3 regions of the Peribacillus sp. NPDC076916 genome follow, and region 3 is predicted to be linked to each of the others. Evidence: riboswitches for the same ligand, from Rfam matches in the RefSeq annotation. Region 3 holds a riboswitch; each other region holds the start of a gene.
What was found. A riboswitch is a leader RNA that binds a small molecule or an ion and turns the genes downstream of it on or off. The one in region 3 is predicted to bind cyclic di-AMP.

Region 1: linked by a shared signal. The riboswitch ahead of ACQKFG_RS27060 (cation:dicarboxylate symporter family transporter) and the one ahead of ACQKFG_RS04140 (APC family permease) in region 3 are both predicted to bind cyclic di-AMP.
Region 2: linked by a shared signal. The riboswitch ahead of ACQKFG_RS20755 (TrkH family potassium uptake protein) and the one ahead of ACQKFG_RS04140 (APC family permease) in region 3 are both predicted to bind cyclic di-AMP.

The regions. Positions count from the first base shown of each region.
Region 1 is NZ_JBNNIU010000022.1:2,833-12,942, reverse strand. It holds gene ACQKFG_RS27075 (UDP-N-acetylmuramoyl-tripeptide--D-alanyl-D-alanine ligase) at 1-538, opposite strand, end outside; gene ACQKFG_RS27070 (D-alanine--D-alanine ligase) at 698-1,780, opposite strand; gene ACQKFG_RS27065 (hypothetical protein) at 2,136-2,918, opposite strand; gene ACQKFG_RS27060 (cation:dicarboxylate symporter family transporter) at 3,357-4,616, opposite strand; cyclic di-AMP (ydaO/yuaA leader) riboswitch at 4,789-4,935, opposite strand; gene ACQKFG_RS27055 (efflux RND transporter periplasmic adaptor subunit) at 5,131-6,393, opposite strand; gene ACQKFG_RS27050 (hypothetical protein) at 6,408-7,070, opposite strand; gene ACQKFG_RS27045 (TetR/AcrR family transcriptional regulator) at 7,304-8,182, opposite strand; gene ACQKFG_RS27040 (efflux RND transporter permease subunit) at 8,372-10,110, shown strand, end outside.
Region 2 is NZ_JBNNIU010000008.1:133,828-143,937, reverse strand. It holds gene ACQKFG_RS20775 (ABC transporter permease) at 1-913, opposite strand, end outside; gene ACQKFG_RS20770 (ABC transporter ATP-binding protein) at 910-1,635, opposite strand; gene ACQKFG_RS20765 (TetR/AcrR family transcriptional regulator) at 1,754-2,353, shown strand; gene ACQKFG_RS20760 (hypothetical protein) at 2,574-2,765, opposite strand; cyclic di-AMP (ydaO/yuaA leader) riboswitch at 3,098-3,240, shown strand; gene ACQKFG_RS20755 (TrkH family potassium uptake protein) at 3,415-4,746, shown strand; gene ACQKFG_RS20750 (potassium channel family protein) at 4,770-5,426, shown strand; gene ACQKFG_RS20745 (STAS domain-containing protein) at 5,568-6,401, opposite strand; gene ACQKFG_RS20740 (class I SAM-dependent methyltransferase) at 6,823-7,527, opposite strand; gene ACQKFG_RS20735 (hypothetical protein) at 7,564-7,692, opposite strand; gene ACQKFG_RS20730 (class I SAM-dependent methyltransferase) at 7,786-8,406, opposite strand; gene ACQKFG_RS20725 (PadR family transcriptional regulator) at 8,655-8,933, shown strand; gene ACQKFG_RS20720 (pentapeptide repeat-containing protein) at 8,950-9,669, shown strand; gene ACQKFG_RS20715 (PhzF family phenazine biosynthesis protein) at 9,877-10,110, opposite strand, start outside.
Region 3 is NZ_JBNNIU010000001.1:829,289-839,398, forward strand. It holds gene ACQKFG_RS04135 (helix-turn-helix domain-containing protein) at 1-38, opposite strand, end outside; gene ACQKFG_RS04140 (APC family permease) at 910-2,736, opposite strand; cyclic di-AMP (ydaO/yuaA leader) riboswitch at 2,875-3,019, opposite strand; gene ACQKFG_RS04145 (hypothetical protein) at 3,213-3,365, opposite strand; gene ACQKFG_RS04150 (GtrA family protein) at 3,371-3,826, opposite strand; gene ACQKFG_RS04155 (glycosyltransferase family 2 protein) at 3,786-4,808, opposite strand; gene ACQKFG_RS04160 (DUF6044 family protein) at 4,824-6,488, opposite strand; gene galU (UTP--glucose-1-phosphate uridylyltransferase GalU) at 6,666-7,526, shown strand; gene ACQKFG_RS04170 (hypothetical protein) at 8,136-8,405, shown strand; gene ACQKFG_RS04175 (hypothetical protein) at 8,505-8,678, shown strand; gene ACQKFG_RS04180 (dihydrofolate reductase family protein) at 8,949-9,482, opposite strand; gene ACQKFG_RS04185 (FadR/GntR family transcriptional regulator) at 10,000-10,110, shown strand, end outside.

The sequences.
Region 1 (10,110 bases), on a different contig from region 3:
CCATTTTGGATAAAAACTCAATTTCACCGCGGCTGCTCATTCCCATTTCCAAAACAGCTGCTTCAGTATCCTCATCCATCGAAAGCACTGTTAGTGGTAAACCTAAGTGATTATTGAAGTTTCCACTGGTTTTATGAACTTTATAGGTAGTGGCCAGCAACGCAGCCGTCATATCTTTCGTTGTCGTCTTACCGTTGCTTCCTGTTATCCCAATGACATTAATATTCAACTGCTGACGGTAAGAACGCGCCAATTGCTGAAGTGCTTTCTCGGTATTTTCCACAATGATTATCGGTAAATCATTAGGAGGATTCGGAACATCCCTTTGCCAAAAAGAAGCAGCAGCTCCTTGCGCCAATGCTTGCTTGACATACTGATGTCCGTCAACCTGCCCACCCTTAAGCGGTATGAACAAACATCCTTCCTTAACCGTTCTGGAATCGATGGTAACCCCATTAATTCCTTTGGACTGGAATGGACTGATATCATTCAAACCCTCTGCCATCTCATGTACTTGTTTTAACGTTCTCTTTATCATTTTGTTCCTCCTACATTCATCGAACCGTTAATCGCTCTCTACTTCCAATAACCAAACGAAGCAGAAACCAGTTTAAAATCGCACCGGTTCCTGCTGATTGGAATCCATCAAATCAACGTTTGATGGATTGTGAAGTTTACTGCTACATTACTTGCATGATCAAACTGTATATTTGATTTGTTGTTTTTCCTGATGACGTTCCAAGGCAAGTTTCACTAGTTTTTCAATTAGCGCTGGATAGTCGACACCTGTGTGCTTCCACAATAACGGAAACATGCTGAATGGAGTAAACCCAGGCATTGTATTCACTTCATTAATATAGATTTGCCCCTCATTCGTTAAGAAGAAATCAGCGCGAACCAATCCAGAGCAATCCAATGACTTAAAGGCAGTAATGGCCATTTCGGATAAAGTTGCATACTCGCTTTCCGATATCTCCGCTGGAATGACCATCGCTGAATTACCGTCTACATATTTTGCTGAATAATCATAGAAGCTAAAATCCTTCTTAGGGATGATTTCGCCTGCCACTGAACAAGACGGTTCATCATTACCGAGAATACCAAACTCTAGTTCACGAGCAATGACCCCTTCTTCAATGATGATCTTCCGATCGAATTGAAAAGCTTCCGCTACCGCTTTTTCCAGTTCATCAGCATCATTACATTTGCTGATACCGACACTTGAGCCTAAATTGGCAGGTTTGACAAAACAAGGGTACCCCAATTCCTCCGCTACCTTTTTAATGGCACTTTCAGTATTCTTCTCCCATTCGGAACGAATGAACCAAGTGTATTTCACTTGCGGAAGTCCCGCCTGGGCAAAAATGTTTTTCATGATGACCTTATCCATTCCTGCTGATGAAGCTAAAACGCCATTTCCTACATAAGGAAGGTTCAATAGTTCCAGCATCCCTTGTACGGTCCCATCTTCTCCATTTGGTCCGTGAAGCAATGGGAAAATTACGTCATACCCTGTTGATTCACTATTGTCATCAGTTGAATGTGCCTGCAAGGCAAGGGGTGAGCTCGATTTTTCCGGTGAAAATGTTAAAGCCTCCACATTCTCAGCAGGTCCTGTTAACTTTGGTCCATTAATCCATGAACCCTCTTTTGTTATGTAAATCGGATATATATCAAACTTTGCTAAATCGAGAGCTTTAATGACAGCTAAAGCCGTCTGCATAGAAACCTCATGCTCCGCAGATTTTCCACCATAAAGCAAACCAAGTTTAGTTTTCATGAGTTATTACCCTCCAATATTCTTTTAACCATGTTCATTGTATCACTTTACACTAAAACGGATAAAGCGAAACTTCCATCATTGGGGCTTTTCCAATGATGGTTAGTTCAGCCAATCGGGCTTTTACAGGCTGTTGGCCACCACATTTCTTTTTCTTTACATTTGCCTTCCGCTTCCCTTACAGCCTGTTAAGGCGGGGTAAAGCGAAACCTCCATCATCAGAAACGCAGAATAACACCGCCACGTCCTGTGAGCCGCCCTCTCTTGTCTTTTATGCATGAGATGGTAAGTCTTACACCTAAAAAATTGGAGGATGACAAATAATCCAATCCACTAACCTCGGAAGTTGGGATAATCAGGATGATGATGTGTTTTTAATAACGCTTTCCCATACTTTTTCTTTTCGATTGAAGATAATAAAGGCATCGGGCTCATAAATAACTCTATCCGAAAAGTCGTCATGCATCTCATCCATGTTTAAATAATCCCCTACGACCCATGCAGGTATCTCAATTTTCGTTCTTGTATACTTAACATCCCGAAAGGAAAAAGCGAGCCCCTCTCCCAGAATATGAGCCAAGGAAGAAATGATTTCTGCAGGAATCGCCGTCAGCTCTTTTTTCTTTCTGATTCCAAGCCATGTCCTCTCTACTTTTAATGGCTCCAGCTTTAGCGGAATCAAGCTTCCTAACATCATATAATATGTCGAAAGAGAACGAAAATAAATTTTATTGAACCAACCATCATCCTGGGCAAGGTACACAAATTGATTATTCAATTTACGGAAAAACGGGGGACTCAGATGGGTTTTAGCGTGTCCTAAATATAAAAGTTCCGCTATTTCCCTTCCATCCAATTCATCCAGCCCTTCCGCCTCTTCAAAATCGACCCAACAGAAATCTCCATATGCCCGAACATTTTCTTTAACGAGCTTTGCAATATCCTGAGATGAAGCGCTCTCTAGCAGGACATTCAAATTGTATTCCCCACCATCGAATTGATGTTTCAATAATAAGATCGAATCCAAGGTATATGGCAGCGAATAGACGAATTCACGAAAATTGAGTCCATTAAAAAGGACAAACCGTTCGGAAGCCTGCATATACATATATAAGATATCATTGCTATCATTCTTCATAACCTGACCTCCTCCGAGCTCTCAATCAATAATGTTATTTTATCAAACTTTTGGGTTTTCACATAAGTTATATACCACCCAACATTAATCATCATCAGCATCATGTACATAACACGATGCACAAAATCCATATTTTAGTGAAAAATTCCGAATCGGAGGAATTGATTTTGGGTAAAGTTAAAAAAGCTTTTGTCATTCATCCTTTGCATGATGCCGCTTCCATTGATGCAACTAAAAGATCAGGTCTATGGCAATCAGAGAAATTTTCCTTTTGAAAAATATTTATATCAGGTTGATGCAATCCTTGATATCGGATGCGGTACAGGAAGAACCACACTCGCACTATATAAAAAAGGGTTCCAAAATATAGAAGAGAAAGAGTATTTTATTTCAAAAAAAAAAAAAATCCAGAGTGAAATGTCACTCTGGATTTTTATATTAAGAAACTTGCTCTAATTCTTTTTTGGAAGGAGGGTTGAATTGACCTTCCCATTTAGAGATGACGATTGCTGCAAGTGAATTACCGATAACGTTTACTACTGTACGTCCCATATCAAGAATACGGTCGATACCAGCAATAAATGCTAGACCTTCAATAGGAATACCGACAGTTCCCAATGTCGCTAAAAGAACTACGAAAGATACACCTGGTACACCAGCAATCCCTTTGGACGTGATCATTAACACTAGCATTAGCGTAATTTGCTCATATGCGCTTAAGTCGATGCCGTACATTTGAGCGATGAAGATAGCTGCTAACGCTTGGTATAATGTAGAACCATCAAGGTTAAAGGAGTATCCAGTCGGAATTACAAATGTAGCAATATGTTTCGGACATCCCGCTTTCTCCATTTTTTCCATGATTTTCGGAAGAACCGCTTCTGAACTTGCAGTAGAGAAAGCAAGAATCAATTCTTCTTTTAGAAGTTTAATCAACGTAAAGATATTGAATCCGACAAATTTCGCAATAAGACCAAGAATGACTATTACAAAGAAAATCATTGTTCCGTAAACAGAAAGCGCTAACTTTCCTAACGGAATTAAAGATTCCAAACCGAATTTGGAAATAGTCACACCGATTAGTGCAAATACACCGATAGGAGCAAATTTCATGACCATGTTAGTTAGGTAGAACATTCCTTCAGCTACACCTTGGAAGAAACGGAATACTGGTTTACCCTTTTCACCGATGGCCGCGATACTAAGTCCAAACAACACGGAGAAGAAAATGATCGCTAGCATATCGCCTTCTACCATGGCTTTAACTGGATTGGATGGCACAATGTGAACGATTGTATCCACGAACGATTCATGCTGCTTAGTTTCGGCTGTATCAACATAGGTAGAAATATCAGTTTGTTCTAGCTTGTCCATATTCACACCAGCACCAGGCTGGATGATATTCGCTGATATTAAACCAACAACAATCGCAATCATCGTTACCACAACAAAGTATGATATTGATTTAGCTCCAAGTTTACCTACAGCTTTCAAATCACCTACACCAGCAACTGCAACGATAAGGCTTGAAACGATGATTGGCACTACAATCATTTTAATCATTCGTAGGAAAATGTCTCCGAATGGTTGTAAAAAGTTTTGGGCCGTCTCACTACCATAAAAAATGGCACCAACGATAATCCCTAGAATTAAACCAATAAAAATTTGGCTAGCTAAACTTAGTTTGAATTTCTTCATTTACTTTCCTCACCTTCCATAAAGTCTTTGATGCAAAAACATTTTTGTCTCGGTAAGGGAAACAAGATACTAATAAAAGAAAGTAATTTTTCTTTTTTTGAAAAACTCTGTCTTTACGCCGAAAAAAAAGACACTTCATGTGTCGATTTCTTATTGGCGTGAATATTCACACATGTTCCCTTAAAGACGCTGACGAGGTTAGCTGTCGGGTTAGGAATTGGAAACACAAAGCCCTTTCATTTCTGAATTCACCCCTAGCGGATAAAATCCACAAAAATGGGTCCCCCGTTCTTGGAATAAGATTAAGCGAGTTAACTTATAATAAAATATTATACTAAAAATGATAATCTGTAAATATTTAATCGCATCCGTTTATAAAAAATCTTTAAATATGTCTGAATATTCTGTATTAATCGCTATTATATCTATAATTACTATCCCAATTTTTGATCAATAAGTTATATTGATATAATTAATGAATAATTTTACATCACCTCTTTTGTTAAAGGAACGGTTATTTTTCCAAAATGCCAAGTAACAGATATCTTACTTTTTCCCTAGAGGTGAATTTTTTATAAGTCGGAACTTTCACTTTTTCAAATTGAATCGGAGTAATAAAATTAGAGTGGTTCTTCACTGCCACATCCGGCTTCAGCAGGATGACGTCACCTACAGACGGTCCCTTTATTATTTCTTGCTTTCCTTCCGCTTTAAGACCTTTTGTAATGTAATGTTTATCTACATATCCTTTTTTTGTCAATTTGTAAATATAAGGATTTTTTCGGTAATTCACCGCCTCTATAGGTACGGAGGGTACACCGGCTTTCTCATTGGTTATTACAGTAAGATCCACTTTGGATCCCACTAACAAAGGTTCCGTTACTTCGCCTTCCGGTTCGATTAAAGCCTGAAATGGAAATCTGTTATCTTTTTTTAACGACGGCTCTTCAGCTGGATAGGAATGGATACGGCCTATCGTTCCTTTCAATGCCTTTTTTGAATCAGAGGAACTTGCTTTTATAGTCATGCCCACTTCAGCCTTTTTCATTTCCTCTTCGGAGAATTGCCCTTCAATTGCCATATTTGTAGAAACAATGGATATGATGGGATTTTTCAGGTTTTTATTGATATTTTTAACTACACCATCAGCCTCGCTCGTTGTCACGATAGCATTGGACTGCTCCTCAATTGAACTCAATTTGGCGTCAAGCATTTTCACTTTTTCATCCAAACTGTTTCTTTCCAGTTCCTGCTTGTACATTTCTTGCTCAATGTTACTTTTAATAAGATCCGTCGAGTTTGTGGTTAAATCACTACTCAAGTTTTTTTCCACCGATTCATCAATGGCCGCTATTCCAGAATCACTGGTCAGGGACCCTTGATATGACCTCAACTTGCCTATGTATTCTTCAATCCCAGCAATTTCTCCCTCAGCTGCCGTTTTTTCCGCTTCTAAATCCGCTTTTAGCGCATCAAGTTCGGTCGTCTCATACTCAAACAATGAAGATCCAGCCGTAATCGCATCGCCTTCTTTTACAAGGAATTTCTTAAAATCATTTTTCTTGGTATCAAAATAGATATCATACACTTCTACAGGTTTAATTACCCCATTTGTTTCAATAGTATCCCTAATTGTATCCTTTTTTACCTTTGTCCAATTTTCAACGAAAATAGTTCGTTCCACTTTGCTTTCTTTTTTTTCAAGAAGGTATATGTTAACGGCTATTAAGACTATCGATGCAATCGAGACCGCTGCTATTTTCCATTTTCCGCTCATTCTTTTCACCCGCCTTATACAAATACGCCTACTTGGATGTATGCTAAAAAGGCTTTAACAAACCATGTGGCCAGATAGAATAGAACAATCATTAAAAGGACCAAATAATTATTTCGGTCTGAAAATTCCTTTAAATAAAAATATTGCAGAGCAATAATAAGAAATTGAAAAATGGTGATTTCGCTGAAAAAGTGAATGAAATAATCACTTCTGAGAAAATACTGACTGATGATCCCAAATGAAAAAGGATTGGCATCGCTGCCTATATCCATTAAAACAAATAGAGGAACTAGTAATGTTTTTTCCATTAATTGCAAACCAAAAAGAATCATTTGAACGATGACTAATTTTATATATGGGATATCAGTGACGATCCAAAAGAATAGAGCTGCTAAAAATATGTATATGGAAGGGGTGAGTATGCCTGTTACTATATTGCCGCTCAAAATCAGCAACTTTGCTGCTTCGAATTCATTGGCACTCATCGTCGTGACTTCTTTGGAAAATGATTCTGAACCAATGCCAAAATATCCCCCGATCGCAAAAACTGTTAGACTAAGAAAATATAAAAATAGTAATTTCAATCCAAGCTTTGTGACTGCCTCTGCATTTTGCAGCTGATAACGACTCCGATTAGGCTCTAAAATGCCCTTTAACAATCCGACCTGGTACACCATATGTGGTCCTCCTGAAAAAAATGATATTTCATCATATATTTTATCTTATTTTGGAAACAATTGCAGAAATAAGGGATGAATATACAAAAAAAACACATAAGCCTTCCCTTCAAATTTAATCCCCACACTAATTTGGTGTTAATGCTGATAATTGAAAGAATTTCCTAACCACCGCTTTTGAAACTCATTAACAAATGAAAAAAAGGGGCTATACGCCCCTTTCGGTAAAACCTTCATATATTCAGCAAATAATCCTTCATCATTAAGATAAGCTTTGAACCCAAGGGACTTCTTTTTTCATTTTTTTCCAAAAACAACAAAAGGCTTTCTAAGATGATGGGGTTTGGCCTAACTTTTGAAAACTCTTCCTGGATCGCCTTTAAAGCTTCCGTATTCTTGTTTGTTTCCATTCCCTCTTCCTTACGTGTTTCCACTTCCAGCATCCTGACGATGATCGAATGGATTTCCTCTTTAGGGCTCAAATCCCGCATCGAGCATCCTGGTAGTGGAAATTGTTTCAATAATGGATCTTCATTGTTCTGCAGGCTTGCGATGATTGAATCCATCCGGTTCAATATGAAGCTAGGTAACAATTCCACATCGAAAGCATTTTGTTTCCTGATCAATATTCCGATATATCCTTTGAAAAGGGAATCCAAAATTATGGTGCAATCTGGCAAAAGATCCGCAGAAAGTCCCGGGTATAACTCAATGATTTTACGCTTGAACCAAATCAAGCCCTCTTCATGGATATAATGTAAAAATCTATCTAGTTCTTTGCTGATATGAACCATTTGTTCCTGCATCATCATTTGAATCAAGTTGGTATTTCCCGTCATATGCTCAATGTGGACAGTGATTTGCCTCATGAATTTGTCTTTACTGGACAATGAAGCATCCAGTTCAAGATCGAGCAATGAGTCCGTCAACGCTTCATAATAAAATTTAAAAATGGACACCAGTAATTCTTCCTTCGATTTAAAATGATTATAAAAAGACCCCTTTGCTATCCCACATTTTTCAGCAATTTCCTGAACGGAAGTAGCATGATAGCCTTTCTCCGCGAAAAGCTCTACAGACTTATCTATGATCATCTTATTTTTTTCTTTCATCAAATTCATCCTATCCCTTAAAATTATCCGTCGGTGACCGAACGGTCACTCCTTCCAAATTGTATCCCAAAACCCTTGAAACCACAACATTAACACTACCGGATATTATCTGTTGCAATCATAATCTATATACTATATATTTGAGCTTGTGACCGACTAGTCACAATTTTATGTATGGAGGGTACAAGCTTGAATTCAATAATTAAATTTTCATTAAAGAATAAATTGGCAATCTGGTTGCTTACGATCATCATCGTTGCAGCTGGTTTATACTCCGGTTTAAACATGAAACAAGAAACCATTCCAAGCATCTCGACTCCTTTAATAAGCATCTCCACAGTATATCCTGGAGCTGCACCTGAAGAAGTAGCAGATAAGCTCACAGACCAGATAGAGCAGAAGGTAACAAATTTGCCAGGAGTCGAATTAGTCAGTTCTTCGTCCATGGCTAATGCCTCATCCGTCCAATTACAATATGATTATGATACGGATATGGATGACGCTGTAAAAGAGGTGAAAGAAGCTTTAGAGAAATTAGAACTTCCTGAGGGAGTGGATAACCCAAGCGTATCAAAATTAGAATTAAACGCTTTTCCTGTCGTCGCACTCAGTGTAACAGATAAAGGTTCTGATTTACCAGCTCTTACAAAAAACGTTGAAGAGGTGTTAGTCCCTAAACTTGAAGGAATTGATGGCGTGACATCCGTATCAATTTCCGGACAACAAGTAAATGAAGGCAGCCTTGTATTCGACGAGGAAAAAATGGCTCAATACGGTCTCGATGAAGATACCGTAAAAAAGGTTATCCAAGCCGCAAACGTCAACATGCCGCTTGGCATATATAACTTTGATGATAAAGAAAAAACGATTGTTGTGGATGGTAACATCTCCACATTAAAAGACTTGAAAAATATAAAGATCCCTTTAACAGGCGGCTCTCAAACAGGAACGCCAGCACAAAACGGAACGGAAACCAATCAATCTCCTGAAATGGCAACAGGCCCCGCCCAACTGCCAAACGTCAAATTATCAGACATTGCCGATGTTAAAATCACCGGTAAAGCTGAATCGATTTCAAGAACAAACGGTAGCGAATCGATTGGGATTCAGGTTACAAGATCGCCTGATGCCGATACAGTTGCAATCGTAGACGACGTACAAGAAGAAGTTTCGAACTTCAAAGAAGAATTTAAAGGCGTAAGTGTACACACTACGCTTGATCAAGCCCAACCGATTAAAGATTCTGTTGAAACCATGATCAGCAAGGCACTCTTCGGCTGTCTGTTTGCCGTCATTGTTATCATGCTGTTCCTTAGGAACTTTAAAACGACTCTCATTTCCGTCATTTCGATTCCATTATCCCTGTTAGCAGCCCTTTTGGTGCTTAAACAAATGGATATTTCATTGAATGTCATGACACTGGGGGCCATGACCGTTGCCATTGGCCGGGTCGTCGATGACTCCATTGTCGTCATTGAAAATATTTATAGAAGAATGGCTTTAAAAGGCGAACAATTAAAAGGCGGCGAATTAATACGGTCGGCCACTAAGGAAATGTTCATCCCTATCCTTTCATCGACAATCGTTACTGTAGCCGTATACCTGCCTTTAGCAAGCGTTACAGGACCTGTCGGGGAGCTATTCATGCCATTCGCCTTAACAATGGTGTTTGCATTAGTCGCTTCATTAATAATTGCCATCACACTTGTTCCCGCAATGGCAGACTCTTTATTTAAAAAGGGACTATCTAAAAAAGAATTAAAATCACATGAAGAAAAACCAAGCAAGCTATCTTCATTCTACCGAAGAGCATTGGATTGGTCGTTAAACCATAAATTGATCACTTTCGGTACAGCCATTGTATTATTGGTCGGCAGCTTATTCCTAATCCCAAGCATCGGTGTCAGCTTCATGCCTGCAGATGAAGA
Region 2 (10,110 bases), on a different contig from region 3:
AGCCTTTGTACATAATGCCGTTCATGGCATCCGATGCGTAATAGAGAGGCATGATCTTGCCGATTTTTTGCAGCCAGTCCGACATGCCATCCAATGGGAAAATCCCTGTAAAGAAGACTTGCGGCACGATGACGAGCGGAATGAATTGTACCATTTGGAATTCGGATGCCGCGAAACTCGATAGTAATGTACCAAGCGATAATGCAACGAGCGCGACCAGTATATTCGTCAGCAAAACGAGCCAAATGGAGCCAACAAGGACGATATCCAATACATTGACAGCATATAGGACGACAATTATGGTTTGAACTAGAGCAAATAAGCCATATCCGATCACATAGCCCGCTACGATTTCGTATCTTTTAATCGGGGTGGCAAGCAGCCGTTCCAGCGTACCACTTGTACGCTCTTTCAAAAGCGCGATTCCCGCTATTAAAAATACAAAGAAGAAAACGAAAAAGCTGACGAGCATCGGACTGAAAGTATCAAAACCCTTTGTGTCTGCATCCCCGTATACATATTGCTCCTCAATTGAAGGCGTGTTTTTTTCATTCCCTTGCAAAGCATGCATCATTTGCATTTGAACGGCCTTTGCACGGGACGGTTCGTCGTTCAATAGTGTCAGTTTCATTTTTCCATTTTCAACATGCAGCCAGCCATCCGTATCATTTTCTATCATTTTTTCCTGAGAAAATTCCTCAGCAGCCGATACTTGAAAATCCGCTTGTTTCAATGCTTTGACCACGGTTTCATCACTGCCTGTAACAACGAGCTTCAAAACACTTGCTTCTGTATCGAAAATAAAATACATGAGCGTTAAAATGAGCAATGGAGCCAGGAAAAATAAAGCGAGTGTCCTTCGATCCCGGCGCAGCTGCTGGGTAATTCGAGTAACTAGAGAGGCCATTCTCATTTTAGGCCACCTCCAATCCTTAAAAAAACATCATCAAGCGTTTCCGCGGCAAATTGTGTTTTTAAAGCTGCCGGGGTTCCTGCCGCGATGATTTCACCTTCACGCAGCATCGCCAGTTTATCGCATCGTTCCGCTTCATCCATCACATGCGTCGTGATGATGATCGTCTTATGATCTTCGTTTCTTAAACGCTCAAGTTCCTGCCAAATCGATTGTTTCAGCAAAGGGTCTATTCCTACTGTCGGTTCATCCAAAATGAGAATCTCCGGATTTTGGATGAGTGCCGCCGCCAGTGACAGACGGCGTTTCATTCCCCCGGAATAATGCGCAACCCGAACATTCAAATCGCTCGTCAACTGTACGATTTCAGCTGCATATCGAATGCGTTCCCTTCGTTCCTTTTTCGAAAAACGGTATAGCTTCGCAAAAAATTCGAGATTTTCAGCTCCGGTCAATTCTGTATATAAAGCATCGGACTGTGCCATATAGCCGACATCCATTAACAGCGCTCGATTTGGCACTTCATGATCCAGAACCGTGACTTTACCCGCATCGGGCTTAATCAATCCGACAATCATTTTAATCAAGGTCGTCTTTCCGCATCCGGATGGACCTAGCAAGCCAAAAATCCCGTTTTTTTCAATACTCAGGCTCAATGGCTGAATGACCTTTTTATGATGAAAACCTTTGGCAATCCCTTCAATGGAAATCGCATTTTTCAATGTACACACATCCTCCCTCTTTAATTAACACAGTGTTGAGTGTATCATCATTCTAAGGCAGCATTTGTTCTAATACAATCAACACATTTGGAAAAATGTTCAGTGAAGGAGACATTACATGGCATCGATTCATGAGGATATGGTACAAAAGACGAAGATGCAGATACAACATCATTTTATTGCACTCGTTGAAACAGAGGGGTTCTCACATGTATCAGTGAAGAAAATTGCAGAGCGCGCCAACATTAATCGGGGCACATTCTATTTGCATTACACAGATAAATATGAATTGATGGAGCACTTACAGCAGGAATTGTTAAATGAACTTCAAACCCGCATTACTGCCATTTTGCCGGAAGAGGCTTTCAGGGCTCTTCATCAACAGCAGCTTTACACGCCCTTCATAGAGATTTTTCAATTCATCAGTGAACATGCCCACGCTTTGAGGGCCATTCTAGGTGATCAGGGCGATCCTTCTTTTGCCAAAAAAATAAAGCGCGTATTCGGTGAAGTACTATTGGATCGTTTGATCAGCCAGCACCCAGCAGCTAAAAATGAAGCGTTCCGCATGTATATGCACGCCTTCCTGACATCGGCGATTTTAGGGGTGATACAGGAGTGGCTGGAGAATTGTGAAGAGCAAACGGCGGAAGAAATGGCGAAAATCCATTTTCAAATCTTGAACTTCATCAGCCAATTGCGCACATTCATACAATGAACGAATCATCAAAGGCATGTTCCATCAACATGCCTTAAAATCGGATTACATCTTTTTTCTTCGCTTTCACCTCTACATTCCCAACGCAAAAAAACTCATTTTTAAATAAATGAGTTTAAAAGCAAAACAAGATATGGATTTTTCGCTCAGCGTTCCCGGATAGTACACAGGGATTTCATAATTGAATAATACCGCTAATGATGTTGGGATTTTAGTTGATTTACCTTAGGGAAAACAATTTTAAAAACGGATTCTTTTTCTTATCCGTTATCCTTAACTCATCCATGATGATTTGATCCTCATGATCGGCTATCCATTTCCTTAGTGCATCTTTATCCTGGCATTGTGTTAAATATGTCTGGCCACCCTTGCCTGTAGCATTAATAACATATCTATTGAACGTTTTCTCCATAATTGCCCGCCTTTTTAGTAAAATGTCTTGAATCTTTAAATACGAATGCAATGCTTTTTCCTTTATCATTTACAAAAGAAACATAAAAATATATATATTAGAAATTTTGATTGGCAATAGCTTGTTCGCTTGAATGTATTGAATAAAGTACCTCGAGCTGGTTATCATAATTGGATTAATCGAACCTATCATAATGTGCTAACTAATATTTGTCAATACGTTTTTTCAATGTAAATGAAACGTAAATTTTCAGTCTTGTTAAAGAAATATTTTTTTACGATTTAGGGGTTTACAACTGATAAATGATGGGAGTAGAATACGTTTATCAATTTAATGCATTTCGGCCTAAACTCAAGGGAATTGAGTACGGAGGACCCAATCAATTGGGGTTAATTCTGCCTTGCAGAAGGGATGAGATCAGCTCTTTCGCCATCCTACCCGTCAGCTAACTTCGTCGGCTAAAGCGAGGGAGGTCATAAGACCGCCTATTTCGGGAGTTTTTTTCACGCTTTTTGTGGCAAAATAACTGTTCGAAGTTTTTGCTGGTCTTTTTATTATGCCTTTAAAAAGATTCTGAAAGCAGATTGATGATTAAAGCATCATACAGTTTTACACAATTTTTTTATAGGTAGGGATGATTTATTTGAGAATGACAAAAAGTTTATTGGATCCGCCAAAAATACTTGTACTCGGCTTTGCCATCCTGATACTTATTGGGGCCTATTTATTAACCCTGCCGATTTCCACTGAAAATGGCATTGGTCTTCCTTTTCTGGATGCTTTATTCACCGCAACTTCCGCTACATGTGTAACAGGATTGGTCGTAGTGGATACGGGATCGACCTTCACCACTTTTGGTGAGTTGGTCATCTTAACACTGATTCAGATAGGCGGTTTAGGGTTCATGTCATTTGCGACATTTTTCTTTTTCCTTTTAGGCAAAAAGATTTCTTTAAAAGGCAGGTTACTCTTGCAGGAGTCATTAAATAATCTATCCATGGCAGGTGTAGTCAGGTTAGTAAAACGGCTTTTAATTTTCACGGCCATCATTGAGGGCATGGGTGCCCTTATTTTATCGATTCGCTTTTCTTTTGACATGCCAATCGGAAAGGCAATCTATTACGGGGTTTTTCATTCCATATCGAATTTCAATAATGCCGGCTTTGATTTAATGGGGGAATTCAAGAGTTTGACCCCTTATGTATCGGATCCATTCGTAACCCTTACGGTCGTCTTCCTCATCACGTTTGGCGGAATAGGTTTTATCGTGATGAATGAACTATACGAATACCGTGATACCCATCGTTTATCCATACATACGAAGGTTGTTCTGACGACTAGCTTGGCACTTACGATTGTCGGCGCAATTTTAATCTTTTTATTCGAGTTTGGTAATGCCAAGACATTGCAGCCTTTATCTTTCATGGGTAAAACGCTGTCCTCATTATTTCAATCGGTTACACCTAGGACGGCAGGATCCAATACGTTGAATATCCCTGATTTAACTCAGCCTACATTACTGCTCATCATTTTCTTGATGTTCGTCGGGGCTTCGCCCGGATCGACTGGCGGCGGAATTAAAACAACCACATTAGCAACGCTTGTCGGAACGGTTTGGTCACAGATTAAAGGAAAGGGTGATGTGGTATTATTCCGTCACCGCATTGTGAGTGAAACGATCTTTAAAGCATTATCCGTTACATTCATTGGCGTATTCATGGTTTCAATCATCTCCATATTGCTGACCATCACTGAAAGCGGAACTGATTTCTTGATGATTTTGTTTGAAGCCACTTCAGCATTCGCCACCGTGGGACTTTCAATGGGGTTGACCCCCGAATTATCACCGGTTGGCCGGATGCTCATCATTTTCACGATGTTTGCAGGCCGTGTGGGTCCTTTGACTTTGGCCTTTGCCATCGCTATGAGGCGCAAACCAGATCCGTTCCGACGTCCAAAAGGGAAAATCATGATTGGTTAAACATAAATGAAGGAGTGTAAAAGATGGGAAAACGACAATATGCCGTGATCGGTTTAGGCAGGTTCGGAACCAGTGTGGCCCATAGATTATATACGGCTGGCCAAGAGGTATTGGGTGTTGATGTCAACGAGGAAAGAGTAGAAAATGCGGAACTGAGCGTTACCCATGCGATCATGGCGGATACGACGGAAGAAGAGACTTTGAAGTCAATCGGAATCCGTAATTTCGATTGTGTCATCGTAGCCATCGGAAATGACATGCAATCGAGCATTTTAACTACCTTGCTTTTAAAAGAGCTTGGGGTCGATAAGGTCATTGCCAAAGCACTTAATAAAAATCACGGTCAGGTGCTCACTAAAGTCGGAGCTGACTGGGTCATCTATCCTGAGAGGGATATGGGGGAACGGGTCGCGAATCAGCTCCTGTCCCCTAACATGCTGAACTATATAGAGCTCTCTAAAGAATACAATATCGAGGAAATCATCCTGCCCATGAGCATGAAGGGAAAAAGCCTCAGGGAGCTTGATCTACGGGCAAAATATAATATCAGCGTCATTGCCATAGTGAGTAATGGAGAAATCATCATAGCCCCCTCACCAGATCAGGATATCCATGAAAATGATATGCTTTTAGTGGTTGGCAATAAAAAAGATCTAGCCGTCTTTGCCAATATTGAATAATCCAACAGGTTCCGGCTTTTGCTTTTTGGGCCCTGTATCTAGTTTGAATGCAGCATCACTTATACATGCCAGAAGACCCCCATATGGAGGTCTTCTCGATGAAGTTTATAACGAGCATTCCATTCCCTGGATATGTATGTATTATTTCATCGTACTGATTGCCTGGGCAAGAGTGGACTTTATCGTCACTTTATCAAAAGGAAGTTGAAGCTTAACGGCAGTCATGGCTATTTCCGGCAGAAGTCCTGAAAGGGTTGTTTCAATTCCGATCAAATGTAAGGATTCAATCAATTGCGACAGCTGGTGGGCGGATGCACCATCTATTGAATGAACGCCCGATAGGTCAATGAAAAGCCTTGTGACATTTTTTTCAACGCATTTTTGTAAGGTGTTTTCAAGCAAGGTCATGCCCCTTGTCGTGTCAATATTGCCTATCAAGGGAAGCAACGCCATGTTATCTTTAAGGGAAATGATGGGCGTGCTCAATTCATCGATCGTTGCCTGTTGGGCTTTCATGATTTTATTGGCATATCTATGATTCGCTTCAGTAAACCTCTCCATCACTTCACTGAACACCTTCACCACTATCCGGTACCAGGAATTTATTTCTTCCTGTGGATATTGGTCACCATGCAATTCCACAAACCTGTCAATATAATCAAGGTATTGATCTTGCGTTCTAAAAAACTCCCTCAATATAAAATAGATGGGTGTATTTAAATGCTGCTCATCCTTACCGATATCTTCAATCCAATCATCAAGCCTCTTAAAGAATTCCCTCTCCCCTGTATCGAAGACCTGAAAGAAACGCAAATGGAATTCATTATTTTGCTGCTTAAGTTTTTTAATCACTTTGGGATCGGATGAGCTATAAACACCCGCTTTACCGCTTTTATTCAATGTTGCGTACCAATCATCAGTCAATTGTGCTGCCGCGCCCACTAAAAAGGAATATAATTCTTTATTTCTATGCATAAGTTTCTCCACCTATTTTTTATAAAATAGCATTCCAATTGGTCTCAGTAATCAATAAATCGAATGCACTACATACAGAAATCAGCATTGTCAGGCATTTAAAGTTAAACGTTTCATCAGCTAAGGAAAAGCATCGAAGATAACCTCTTCAATACATGGATTGTCATGACCTGATGCCCAATGGTCCCCTCTTTCCATATACCTTCCCAGCTGTTTTTGAAACCATGCAACCACTGTTTTTCAAAAAAAAATTTGCAGGAACCTACATCTATCATTCTGGTGAATCTGCGTTCCCCCAAAAAGCATTTTATTATTAAAGTTTACCATTTTTATATTTTGTTAACAAATCCCTCCTTTTCCTCATAAAAAAAGGACCTGTTCCCAGATCCTCCGTTTAAAACCATCGCATCACCATTTCACCTTACTTTTTCATAAATAAGGCTGTCCATAAGCCTTGCACCCCAAACGTTTCATCCGATTGTTCCATTTTCCTCATTTTACGTATTTCCACCACTTCAAATTCCTTGAAAATCATTCTGAGTTTTTCTTCAGTAAAACCTAATCCGCCTTTAAGGCTCCTTTGCCTGTATACCTCCCAATCTGAAAGATCTGCACCACCCAATATGCCGCCTTCGACAAAACAAGTAATTGAATACAATCCCTCAGGCCTTAGCGCCTTTTTCACCATCTCCAAATAATTGATCCTTCGATGTGGGGCAATATGGTGAAAACAACCTGAATCATACACGAAGTCATATTGCCCTTCCTCAATATCCAAATCAAATATATTCCTTTGAATGAAGTTCACGTGCACTTTCTTTTCTGCCGCTCGTTCTTTTCCCCATTCCAGTCCTGCCTTCGAAAGATCAACCGCATCAACGGAACAGCCCTTTTGAGCAAGGTAAACGGCATTTCTCCCAGGTCCGCACCCAAGCTCAAGAACCTTTCCTGGCCCAATTGCCCCTCCATCAAAATATGTAACCAAATTCTCATCAGGGAAATTTTCGAAAAAGGGAACCCCCTTTTCACGGTCTTCATAAAAATCATTCCAGAATGCAGTTGGCTCACGCAATAACGAGTCCAGCATATTCAATAGATCTTCATAGGTTATAATCGTCTCCGACAATACCATCACCTCTTCCCATCGTATCCCGCCATTTAATTATACTGGTTTCAGCCAGATGCCCCTATTCTTACTCATCGCTACTTTGACCATCTCTTCTATAATGTCGACACCGTAACTTTTGCCAAGAATGTTCAGTTGAGCCAATTTGGATAATGTGGCGTCCATTCCATTAAAACTTCCAGAATGGTATCATTTCCATTACTATTCAATTGGGATAGGGGTCCTTTCTGATTTTCCATAGACTCCCAAACCAATCTATCAAATCCGCTTACTGATGATTATCTTCCTATACATTCCATTCAGCATGATCGGTCGATCCTCTTCAATTTTCATATACTTATCATGTCTACTGAACAAGACTTCAAACCGCAAGCCAATATCCGTTCCTAAAAATCTAATGATGGGCCGCAGAAGCTTTTTGGGTAGCGATAGCCGTTCATCTTTAGAAATAAACTTATCGAATAGTATGATTTTCCCCTCGCCTTTTAAAACCCTGATCATTTCCCGAAGGCATTCATCGGCATCAGGTACGACGGAAAGAACCAAACTTCCCACTATGTAGTCAAACGATTCATTATCGAATTCCATATGCTGTGCATCCATCTCGAGAAAATTGATCGAAGTATTATCAAATTTCTCCATCGCTTTATTTAGCATATCGGCTGACAGGTCTATCGCCGTTATCTCCAGATCAAGGTTCTTGATCAACTCCAAATCGGCCCCGGTACCTACGCCCACAAACAGAACCTTTGCATGATCTTGGAAATGCATCTCATCAAATATTCTTTTCCTGGCATCTAAAAAGAGATGAGAATTGAATATTTTGTCATAAATCGGCGACCAAACCTTATAAATCACTTTATTCCACGAATTATTCAACATCCCCACCCCCTTGCTTACTTTTTCTATAAAGCATTAAAAATCCCTTCCAAGCTGATATCATATCTGGATAATTAGTAAGAATAATCTCCATGCGACGCTTAAATGCAGACATTACACCTGCGCGATTCATTTTAAATATATTACATTGACTGTCATAGTAATATATCTTAAGATATACCAAAGGAGGTGAGGATTTGGTTCAACGACAACTATCCTCTGACTTGCTTCGAGGACATGTAGATACGATGATTCTAAAACTCCTGCAAAGTGGCGATAAATATGGTTATGAAATCAGCAAACTGATATATATGGATTCGGATGAGCAATATGAAATTAAGGAAGCGACGATGTATTCCAGCTTAAAGCGACTGGAAAAGGACGGATGCATCATTTCTTATTGGGGAGATGCCACACAAGGCGGGAGAAGGAAATATTACAAAATCACCCCGATTGGGGAAGACACATATATCCAAAATAAAAAAGACTGGGAGCAGGCCAAGCGAATACTTGAGCGCCTCTTGTAAGAAAGGAAGATGAAATGTGATTGAAAAATTGAATACACATGTTCATAACATTTTTGCTCCGTACAAAAGTGCAAAAACAGCAAATGAATTGGAAGAAGAACTGCTGCAAAACTTACTGGAAAAATACAATGACCATAGAAGGAATGGTACGAGCGAGCAGGAAGCGTTTAAGCTGACTGTGGATTCGATTGGGGAAGTATCAGAGCTCATGGAATCGCTCAATCTGCAATACAATGTGCTTGAGCAGGCGATAAGCATGGACTATTCCAGGCAACGCTTATTGGATTCCGACTTCCGCTCGGTTTCGGTGCATGATGGAAAATTTAATTCCTGCGATTTAAGCCGTTCTGATTTCAGCCATTCCGATCTGACGAACAGCACATTTAAAAGCACTAACTTAAATAATTGCATCTTTGAAAACGCCAATTTAACCAGTACCTTATTTAAAAGCGCAAATTTAAAAGGAGTTACTTTCAAGAACTGCCTTTATAATAAAACCCATTTTAAAGGCTGTAATTTATCTGGTCTTATTTTTGATAAGGAAACATTCAAACAAACCATTTTCGAGGGTTCTTCATTGAAAAAGGCATCATTTCGCGATGCCACACTCATCAATGTTCAATTTCGGATGTCCGATTTAAAGAAAATCGACTTTACTGGAGCTTCGATGGATAAACTCACTTACAACTTTTTACATGGAGCTAAGGTTGATCTTAGCGGCGTGACCATCATCTAAAGGAGGATTTTACAATGACTTTACCAATAGCGATTGTCGTATCCACCTCAATCATTTGCGTGACCGTGTTTCTGACTGCGGTCGTTTTAAAAGGAATGAGCATGGGAGAATGATTCAACAAAACCCCTGTGCTAAGACATGAAAAGTCTTAGCACAGGGGTCTTATATGCTTATCATCCAACCGCCCATCCTACTCTGCATGAACCTTTAGACCTCCACTTCAAATTCTTTAACGTAGACAGCATTCCCGGTGATTTCAATATCGTATGTATCATGGTTTTTGGCAGCCGTAACGCGGACTCTGCCATCCTTCCCGATTTCATGTCCCTGTTCGATTAATAGGTGTACCTCATCTTCAAGACCATCCTTTATGTATTTTGCATAATAAGCGCCCATTACACCTGAAGCCGTTCCTGTTACAGGGTCTTCAATCGTACCTGA
Region 3 (10,110 bases):
AAATAGTCGAAGGTATTGAAATTCTGAATGATGTTCAACTACCATCACGCTCCTTTTATATTGCATTGTCACCCAGTCCCTTTACCTTTGAAACTTTTGCAAGCAGTGATAATTTCGCAACATTGATACAATGACTTTCATGCTTTCACTAAGCCTGGCTTGCAATTAGGGATTTATTAAAGTAATCGTTTGCCTTGAGTACAGCCGAGAAGGTCATCCACATTTCTTCGCGTTTCCGGAGAGCCGTTCATCATTCTTCCCATGCCTGGATATTATCAACATGAGCGTTGTTTTTATAAATTTTCGACAAGTATTTCCAAAATCCTTTTGACTGAAAAAATTTAAATCATTATGCCTATTCCCTCATCTTACTGCAATCCTTTTTCTTGTATGGGTTTCATTAGCAATAATCGTTATTGTGGATTTAATGAGTTTTTAATTAATGTTTTTCTTCAACTACCGGGGGAGTTAGTTGAAGAAAAGCATCTGTAGGGACTGTCTTTTTATTTATAAGATTATAAAAAAAAGAAAACCATATTTAGGCTTCCTATCAGTTAGTAGACATAAGGAGTTCGGAAAACGACTCTTTCATCAAATGAAGGAACCAACTGCCCCGAAGCAACACCTTCAAATCCCCAGATTTGGTTTCTAACTAAATGCTATAACCAAGTTGATTGGAGTGGGTGTGCAAGACTCCTGCGGGAAAAGCGCGTCCATAAGGGAGACCCACGAAGGCGCAAAGCCGAGAGGGCTTCAGGACCGGCTGCGGAAAGGAGCTGAAATAAACGCCCCAAATTGTACAAGCCATAAAAAAAAACACCCCGTAAATGTTAGTTTGGTGTCTAACATTTACGAGGCAGTTCAAGTTTGCCTGCAGTCTGGGCTTCTATATTTCTTAGATACTGGAACTTACTTCTTCAAATGATATGGCACAGTCGTAACAACCACATTCCTTCTATAAAGTAAGTAGGCACGGATCAGTAAACTTGATTGGTTATGAAGAATATTGTGCCAGCCCTTCTTCGGAATGAATTGGGGGATGATCACCGTAACTTTATAATTGGATTCACTCGCCTTATGTTCAACCGTATCCACGAATTTTGTTAATGGCTGAATGATACTTCTGTAATAAGAATTCAGTGTAACCAGTCGGACATCCGGCTGCCACTTTTTCCATTTTTCTTCGAATTTCTTTTCATCTTCTCTTTCAAAAGCAACATAAACGGCAATGACTTGATGCGCTGAAAGAGATTTTGCATAATTTAAAGAGTTCTCGACCACATGAGTTATCCCGGCCACAGGTACGATAATGATATTTCCTTCAATTGGCAAGATCGGCTCACATGTTGTAATCCTTAGTTGGTCACCAACTGCTTCATAATGCTTTCTGATTCGATGAAAAACTAACAGGATAATAGGTATAAAAATCAAAACAGGCCAAACCTGAGTAAACTTGGTCAAGAAGAATATCATCGTGACGATAAAGCTAATAATGGCACCAATTGAATTAATGGTTAATTTCAACATCCAGCCTTTTGGCTTTTCGCGGATCCATTTAACAATCATCCCGGTCTGGGACAGAGTAAATGGAATGAATACCCCTACAGCATAAAGCGGAATGAGATTTTCTGTATGTCCTTCAAATGAGACTATTAAGATGATCGAGGCAAGTCCCAGTATGATTATTCCATTGGAATACCCTAACCGGTCCCCTCTGATCGTAAACGCCCTCGGTATGAATTTATCCTTCGCTAGATTTACCGCAAGCAGAGGGAAGGCCGAATAGCCAGTATTGGCCGCAAGTATCAAGATCAAAGCAGTCGTACCTTGAATGAAGAAATACATGAAATTCCGTCCAAAGATCTCTTCAGCAACCTGGGAGACGACCGTTACCTCTGCGCTAGGGACAATGCTTAAAGAATAGGCTAAGAATACGATTCCCGAAAATAATACAGCTAATAAGGAACCCATCGCTATTAAAGTTTTCGCCGCATTATTCGGGGCCGGATCTTTAAAGTTCGGGATTGCATTGGAAATAGCTTCGACTCCTGTCAATGCGGAGCTTCCTGACGCAAATGCCCTTAGCAGTATGAATAAACTGATGCCCGCTACCGGAGTCCCGATGGGCGTGTGCAATTCAGGTGAAACTCCCCCTGTCAAAATCTTGTAAATCCCGACACCAATCAAGATGAACAATGCTAAAACGAATAGGTACACCGGATAGGCCAAAACAGAGGCCGACTCCGTAACCCCCCGCAAGTTCAGGATTGTAAGCAGAATGACGAAAATGATGGCTATGATGACATTATATGAATGCAGGCCGGGAAAAGCGGACGTGATTGCATCCGTACCTGCAGAAACACTAACAGCCACAGTTAATATATAATCCACCAATAAGGATCCTCCAGCTATCAGCCCTGGATTGACTCCCAAATTATTTTTTGAAACCACATATGCCCCCCCGCCATGCGGATAAGCGAAAATGATCTGTCTATAGGACAAGATCAAGGCGGTTAACAGGATCAATACTCCGATTGCGATAGGGAGGGAATACCAGAATGCTGCAGCACCGACAGTGATCAGAACGATCAATATTTGCTCAGGTCCATAAGCAACCGAAGACAAAGCATCAGAAGATAATATCGCCAAAGCCTTTGTTTTGTTAAGCTTTTGTTCACCAAGTGCATTTGATTTTAAAGGTCTCCCAATCAAGAATCTCTTTATAGAAGATAACATCAAGTATTCACCACCATATTAAATTTATAATTTTATGCTACCCTGCTGTAGCAAAATACAAGAAGAAATAGAAAAATGCCTACAAGTCATAACTAAATAGACCTGTAGACATCAATTTTTTTGTCTAACAAGCTCCACCTTCCTTCTCATATAACGCTTACGAGGTTAGCTGTCGGATTCGGACCTAAGAGTAGCCCTACCTTGAAAGGATTCACCCCTTGGATTGTCGTAACAATCCCAATACCGGGTCCCCCGCACCATAAGGTTTAAGCGATTTAGAAATATGAAACTGTTGATTATCATACTCCCGTGAAATGGAAAAGTAAATGAAAATTTTGCTCGGAAATATAATTATTTTTTGTATGCGAGGTTTTATTCTTGACGTATATTACATAAGTCATGCAAACACATGGTTCGAAGGGAGGAATGGAGCGTCCAAAAAGAAAAAAAACAAGGAGTGAATGAACAAAAGATGGTCAGAAAAGGAATAAATGATTGCCACTTGGAGAGTGTGAAGGATGAAGTGAAACAGATCTGCCCCCAGCTTGAGTCGTTATACTTGCATTGATTTTCGCTTTCGATTCCACTTTAATTCCCATCCAACCGGGGGCATTATCCCACTGCTCCATCCTAATTAGTTCCTGCCTTCTTGAATTGGTCTTAAATTGCTTTTTTTAAAGACAAAGTATTTCTGGCCAATATAGTTGAGAACTGTGTAAAAAATGGCTCCTATCATCACAGCCACATTTTGTTGTATGGGTAAATGAACGGATCCTTCCATTGATTCGGCAATAGCTTGGCCTAAAGAATATGCGGCGGAATAACAGATCAGGATGACGCAAAAGAAACGTGCAACTCCCCTTCGCCATTCTATATCACTTTTAAAGGTAAAAGTCCTGTTCAAAAGAAAACTCGTTACAGCTCCCGTACCATTACCGATAAAGGTGGAGACCCAGTAAGATAATTCAAGAACATTCATGAGAAAAAGCATGAGGGAAAGTCCAAGCGCTGTATTGACTATCCCAACCAATAAAAAGCGGATAAAGGAGTTAGTGTGTTTTAGATAGTTTTTCAATACTGTTCCGTTCATTGTCTAGTTGCTCCCGTTTTTTTAAATCGAGCGGATTAAATAGGTCCAGATCAACTATATATTTAGGCCGGCGTTTGGATTCATTATAGATTTTACCGATATATTCCCCAATCAAGCCGACTGCAATCAGCTGTAAGCCACCGATCAACCATATGGAGGTGATTAATGAAGTCCATCCAGTCTCGGTCTGCCCATAAAACTTTAACCATAAAAAGTAAGACCCAAAGAGTAAGCTAATGAAAAACGAAAGACATCCTAGCCATAAAACAAGCCGAATCGGTGTAACTGAAAAGGAAGTAATGCCATCAAGCGCAAAAGCAACCATCTTCTTAAATGGATATTTCGTTTCCCCAGCCAATCTTTCTTTTCGATCATAATAAACAGAGTCCGTCTTAAACCCAATGAGCGGTACGATTCCCCGTAAAAAAAGATTCGTTTCATCAAAACGTTCCAACTCCGCGATCGCCCTTTTACTCATTAGCCGGAAATCCGCATGATTATAGACAAGGTTAACCCCCATCTTGTTCATCATTTTATAAAAACCAGTTGCAGATGTTCGTTTAAAAAATGAATCAAGGTCCCTTTTCTGGCGGACACCGTATACAATTTCACACCCTTCATTGAATTTCCGGATGAATTCAGGGATGACTTGAATATCATCTTGTAAATCTGCATCAATGGAGATCACACAATCCGAGGCTTCTTTAGCTGTAAACAATCCTGCCAGAAGTGCATTTTGATGTCCTGCATTCCGGGAAAGCTTTAGCCCACGAACAAATTCATTATTTATCGTTTCCTTATAAATGATCTTCCAAGTTTGATCTTTACTTCCATCGTCAACCAATAGAATTTTACTTTGACCAGAAACAACGTTTTCTTCAACTAACCCCCTCACCAATCCACAAAGCTGGGAAATGGTATCCTGCAATACGCTTTCTTCGTTATAACAAGGTACAACAATCGTCAGTATCGGTGAATTCACTCTATTCCCCCCTTTTCACATGACTCTGTATAAATAAATTTTCCATACGCTTCCTTTTTTTGTGAAAATCCTATCTAGTACCAATCCGTTTTCCTCCGCGTTGTTGATTGGTATGGCAGAAAATATATACTTGCCACCTAATCCTTTAAACGCATCCATATTAAGGTCTAAATTTTCCAGCTCTTTCCTCGAGCTTTTCTTGAACATATAATGCTTCCCAAGCTCATCGGCAAATAGGTAACAACGTCCTCCCCATTCATCAAAGTAGATTCTGATGTTTTTATTCTTAGCCAATTCGTTTTCAATTATTTGACGAAATTGATGTTTATAAGTAAGTGGATAGAAATTGTTATAGCTATCTAACGTGTAAAATCCATTAAATTGTGCAATTGCGGGATGCAGTCCAATGCTGGCAACACGATATTCTTCTTGCGGAAGGTCAATATGATCTTTTATTTCCCGAAAAAGGCTTTCTGAATAGAACTCTTTAAAAGAAGGTTTTTTATTATGAGTGATTTCTTCATTGAATCCCATCAAGACCATAATTTGAACGGCGATGAAAATAGAAAGGGTTTTCTTAGCATAATCGCTGTGTTCCCAAATGATCTTTATCGCGAGGGCAAACCCCACGTAAATGACCATCGGCCTTAAGAAGTGAAATCTGGCAAAATTAAAGGTATCCAGGGTGTGAAACCTTTCCGTTAAAGGAACCCAGCCTTTATAAAACCAAAATGCGTACCACGCTGAGAGGATAAAATTCAAGCAAAATAAAAAAACATATACCTTTTCCTGTCTCCACAGTTTTTTGGTCAGAATAATATAAAAGGCAAAAATGGTAATTGGCAGGATGATAAGCGCATGTACAGTCATGACATGCGTATGGCCAAGAACAAAGTTTTTGAATGTAAGTTTAATGACCCACTCGAGGGGCAGCCTTGCGTGAAAATATTCATCTCTGCTGTTTGGCTCCGAATCAAAAATGAATGAAGCGACCAAACGATACTCCACCATTCCAAAAATGACCGTCATATACACGATTGAAAGAAGAAACGTTATATTCCATCCTTTTTTCCTGATCAAATCCGTTAGCCAAAGAAACCCCATTGCAACAAGGAAAAAGAAAAAGCCAAGTACGATGCTTGAATAAAGCGGTAAAAGTGTAAGGACCAAATAATTCTTCCAAGAATGGTCCTTGCCGCGAATATTCAAAAAAGCCCAAAGTGCAAGCGGCATTCCAAGTGTACTGAGCATTCCCGATGGCCAGAATGGGGTAAGGGCAAAGGCTAAGGATGTTCCAACCCTAATCCAGCCTGATCGGGATCCTGTAATCAAATGTTTCTTTAATAGGATATACATACCAAAGAATGCAATAAACCTTGTTAATGCCTGGCTCATTGCATATGCAACCATTGTCGGAAAGAGTGAATGAAGCCACACGATAATACTGAACTCACTGCCAAAAGCATTTCGGGGCAGCCCATTCATAATCTGGGGAATTTTGGCGTCTATTGCACCGAATAACTCACCGCTCTCTGAAAGGACTTTATACCAGGCAAGGTTGGAATCCAAATTATCATGTACGCGAATATGCGCATTTTCCCCAAGGATGAATAAAGGAGAAAGATATAAAACAATGACGAGTAAGGCAAAAAGGATTTGAACTCTCTCTTGATTTTCAATTGGCAAAATATACACCTCTTGACTCAATTCATATATCCATAATATTTGCTTCAAAGGTAAATCTATTCTATTTCAGGGATTTATTTTAACACATTTTGAAATAGGTCAACCAATGACCACATAAAATGAAGGGTAGAACAAAAAACATATTAAAGAACCTTAAAAAGGGGCTGGGCTATGATAAAGAAAGCGGTGATTCCAGCAGCCGGTTTAGGAACACGATTTTTACCTGCGACGAAAGCTCAACCAAAGGAAATGCTGCCGATTGTCGATAAGCCGACCATTCAATATATTATCGAGGAAGCGGTACAATCAGGGATTACAGATATTATCATCGTTACTGGGAAAAACAAACGTGCAATCGAAGATCATTTCGATAAATCCATTGAACTTGAAATGCTTCTGCAAATGAAAGGTCAAAATGATCTGCTTAAAATCGTGGAGAACATTTCCAACATGGTGGATATCCACTATGTAAGACAAAAGGAACCTTTAGGCCTGGGGCATGCAGTTTTATGTGCCAAAACTTTTATCGGAGACGAACCTTTTGCCGTCTTGTTAGGGGATGATATCGTGGATAGCCCGGTTCCAGCTTTGAAGCAGTTAATGGAACGGTATAACAAGGTTCGTACGAGCATTATCGGATGTAAGGATGTATCACCTGCAGATGTATCCAAGTATGGGATTGTAAATTTCCAAGAACGATATGAGGATATATTTCTGGTAAGAAACTTGGTGGAGAAGCCAAAAGTGGAGGATGCACCATCAACACAGGCGATTATTGGACGATATATTTTATCACCTGCGATTTTTAAAATCCTTGAAACCGCACAGCCCGATCGGAATGGGGAGATCCAGCTTACCGAAGCTTTAGACCTTCTGTTAGAAAGGGAACCAATATACTCGTATATCATCAAAGGAAATCGATATGACGTCGGCGATAAATTCGGCTTCCTCCAAGCTTCATTAGATTTCGCCATGAAACGACCTGAACTTCGTGATCAGCTAATAACATATTTAAGGCAGTTGTTCCCTTAATGAAATGAATATACCTCCGCCCAATTACCTAGAGGTAATTGGGCCATTTCCACATCGGGTTCACCCCTCTGGTTGTAAAATGATCCACTAACATATCCCCTTACCATAATCTCTAAGCGAAATATACCTGTTTATAATAAACGCTTCCGTGAAATGTAAAAGCGAGTGAAAATGTTCGCCATAGAAGAATAATTTATTATCAGTGAGGTTATGTTGATAACGTATCCTTCATTATTGATCCTAACAACGATTTCCAGAAAGGGTTGTTGAAAAACACATGCACAAAAAAACTAAAAATCCAATAATATCCGATGAGTTTTTAGATCAAGTGGTTAAGGAAATCAATGCACAATTTGGCGGGCCCATTAATAAAAAAAATGATCGTTTCCTACATGGGGACGATGAAGAAAGAACTTGAAAACCATTAATCCAAAGCTTTCATGAAAGACTCTGGCTCTATTCATCCAGAGTTTTTTTTTTGCTAACTTATGAAACTTTATTTTTTCCATAGAATTATTTGCCCTTTCTTTAATGACTTGTCCAAACCGATTTAGCTTATCCTCATAGAATGATTATATGTAATTATTTTAAAGAAAGGGGAAAACTACATTGAGCCACGCTGATGATGTCTTCCGCACATCTCCAAAGGTTCCAAAAGGAAGGCTGATTTACGGACATACAAAGGAGTTCCAAACTGATACCATCGGCTTTCTGACCGATTGGCCAAGGAATATGGGGAAGTCGCTAAATTCCGTTTACGACCATTCCAAAATGTTTATCACATTTTTTAATCCTGATTTAATAAAACAAATACTCGTAACAAAACAAAAATCCTTCGTCAAATCCAAGGACTTCGAACCTGGAGCATCCAATATTTGAAGTATTAAGAATGAGCTCAAATAAAAATAACGTTCATAATGGTTCGATTAACTCCTATAACTGGCTGGCCTATTTTTTATAGAAAGGAGGGATGAAAATATGTATATGTACCATTCACCACAGAAGGGAATCATCCACACTGAATTGCACTATTTAGGGATGGCCTCGCAGGTATATTCCGGTTATTTGGAATTTATAAGCGAAATTGAACCGATACAAGAAACAGAAAACCTACAGCCGGCCCCTCTTCTCTTTTTAGATGAGAACGGATAGCCTTGTTAGCTTTTCCTATATTAAAGAAAACCGGCCTTGAAAGTAACCGGTTCTTTTACCTGTCACAAACTATTTAATCTAAAAAATGCAAGTTATTATATACGAGTTTTTTCGGTGATTTTAGTATATTACAATAAAAAGGGCACAGTTATTTAAACTGTGCCCTTCCTTTTATTTATCTTTATTAACTTATTATACTAAAGCTCATCGTTAGTTATATAAACATCGATCGGTTTTCAGTAATAAATGTAGTTGAAAAGGGAAAGATGATCAAAACTTTTTTTTTATATAATGAAGCATAGCAAGTTGACCTAATTTTTCTACTTTCGTTAATGTGTATTTTAGCGCAATATCATCTCCCACATAAAGGGAAATTCCTTTCCCTAAAATAATAGGTGCAATAGCTAGTTGGAATTCATCAATTAAATTTTCTTTAAAAAATTCACGAGCTAAGTTTCCTCCACCAATTAACCATATATCTTTACCAGGCTTTTGTTTTATCTTTTTAATGAAAGTTTTGACATCTTCATCAATAAATGAAGCATATTCATCAGAACCACTAACAGATTTAGAAAATACATAATTTTTATAATCAATATAAGGATAATTTATATCAAATCCACGAATGACATCATAAGTTCCTTTTCCCATAACGACAGTATCAATTCTTTCCAGAAGTGCATTGTAGCCTGAATCTCCTTCTACTTCTGTTGATTCTAACCACTCCAATGTACCATCATCATTCGCAATATAGCCATCAATTGAAGTACCAATGTAAAAAATAATGTTACGCTGTTTTTTCATCAACCAACTGATCCCCCTCGGAACATAAACTTATATTCCTTCAAATAAACCATCCTGTTTTTCCATTAATAATTCCTCTAGGCAAGATACCATTCCTAACAAGATTAAATCTTCACTAAATTTAATTCCTCCTTCTTTTGCTAACCTGTGTCGTTAGAAGAAGAAAAAGGTATTCCATTGATAAAATTGAGCTTCTTTTTAAAGAAGTCCCATTTATAAATTATATCTTCCCAAGAATACACCTTTTCGGCAATTTCTAAACGCTTATTGGATGGAAGAAATTTGCGACACGCCTGCAGAATTACTGGCTAGCCGAGACACTACAGCCGCTTGCTTTGATGAGGCTTGGCAGACAGTCGGCAGAAAGGGGGCTGATTTCTAAAATCAACTGCAACTTTTTTCTGAAGAATAAAAGGGAAACAAATTTGGATTTAAAATACTTCGTTTGCACCATCTTCAATAAACATATGTTAAAATAACCAATGAACCAATCATCCTACAAATTCGAGGTGTAAAATTGACCATATCTAAAACAAATCGCTTATCACTTGTAGAACAAGTCGTTTCCCAAATCGAATCGTTAATCGAATCAGGTGAATGGAAAATTGGAAATCAAATCCCCCCTGAA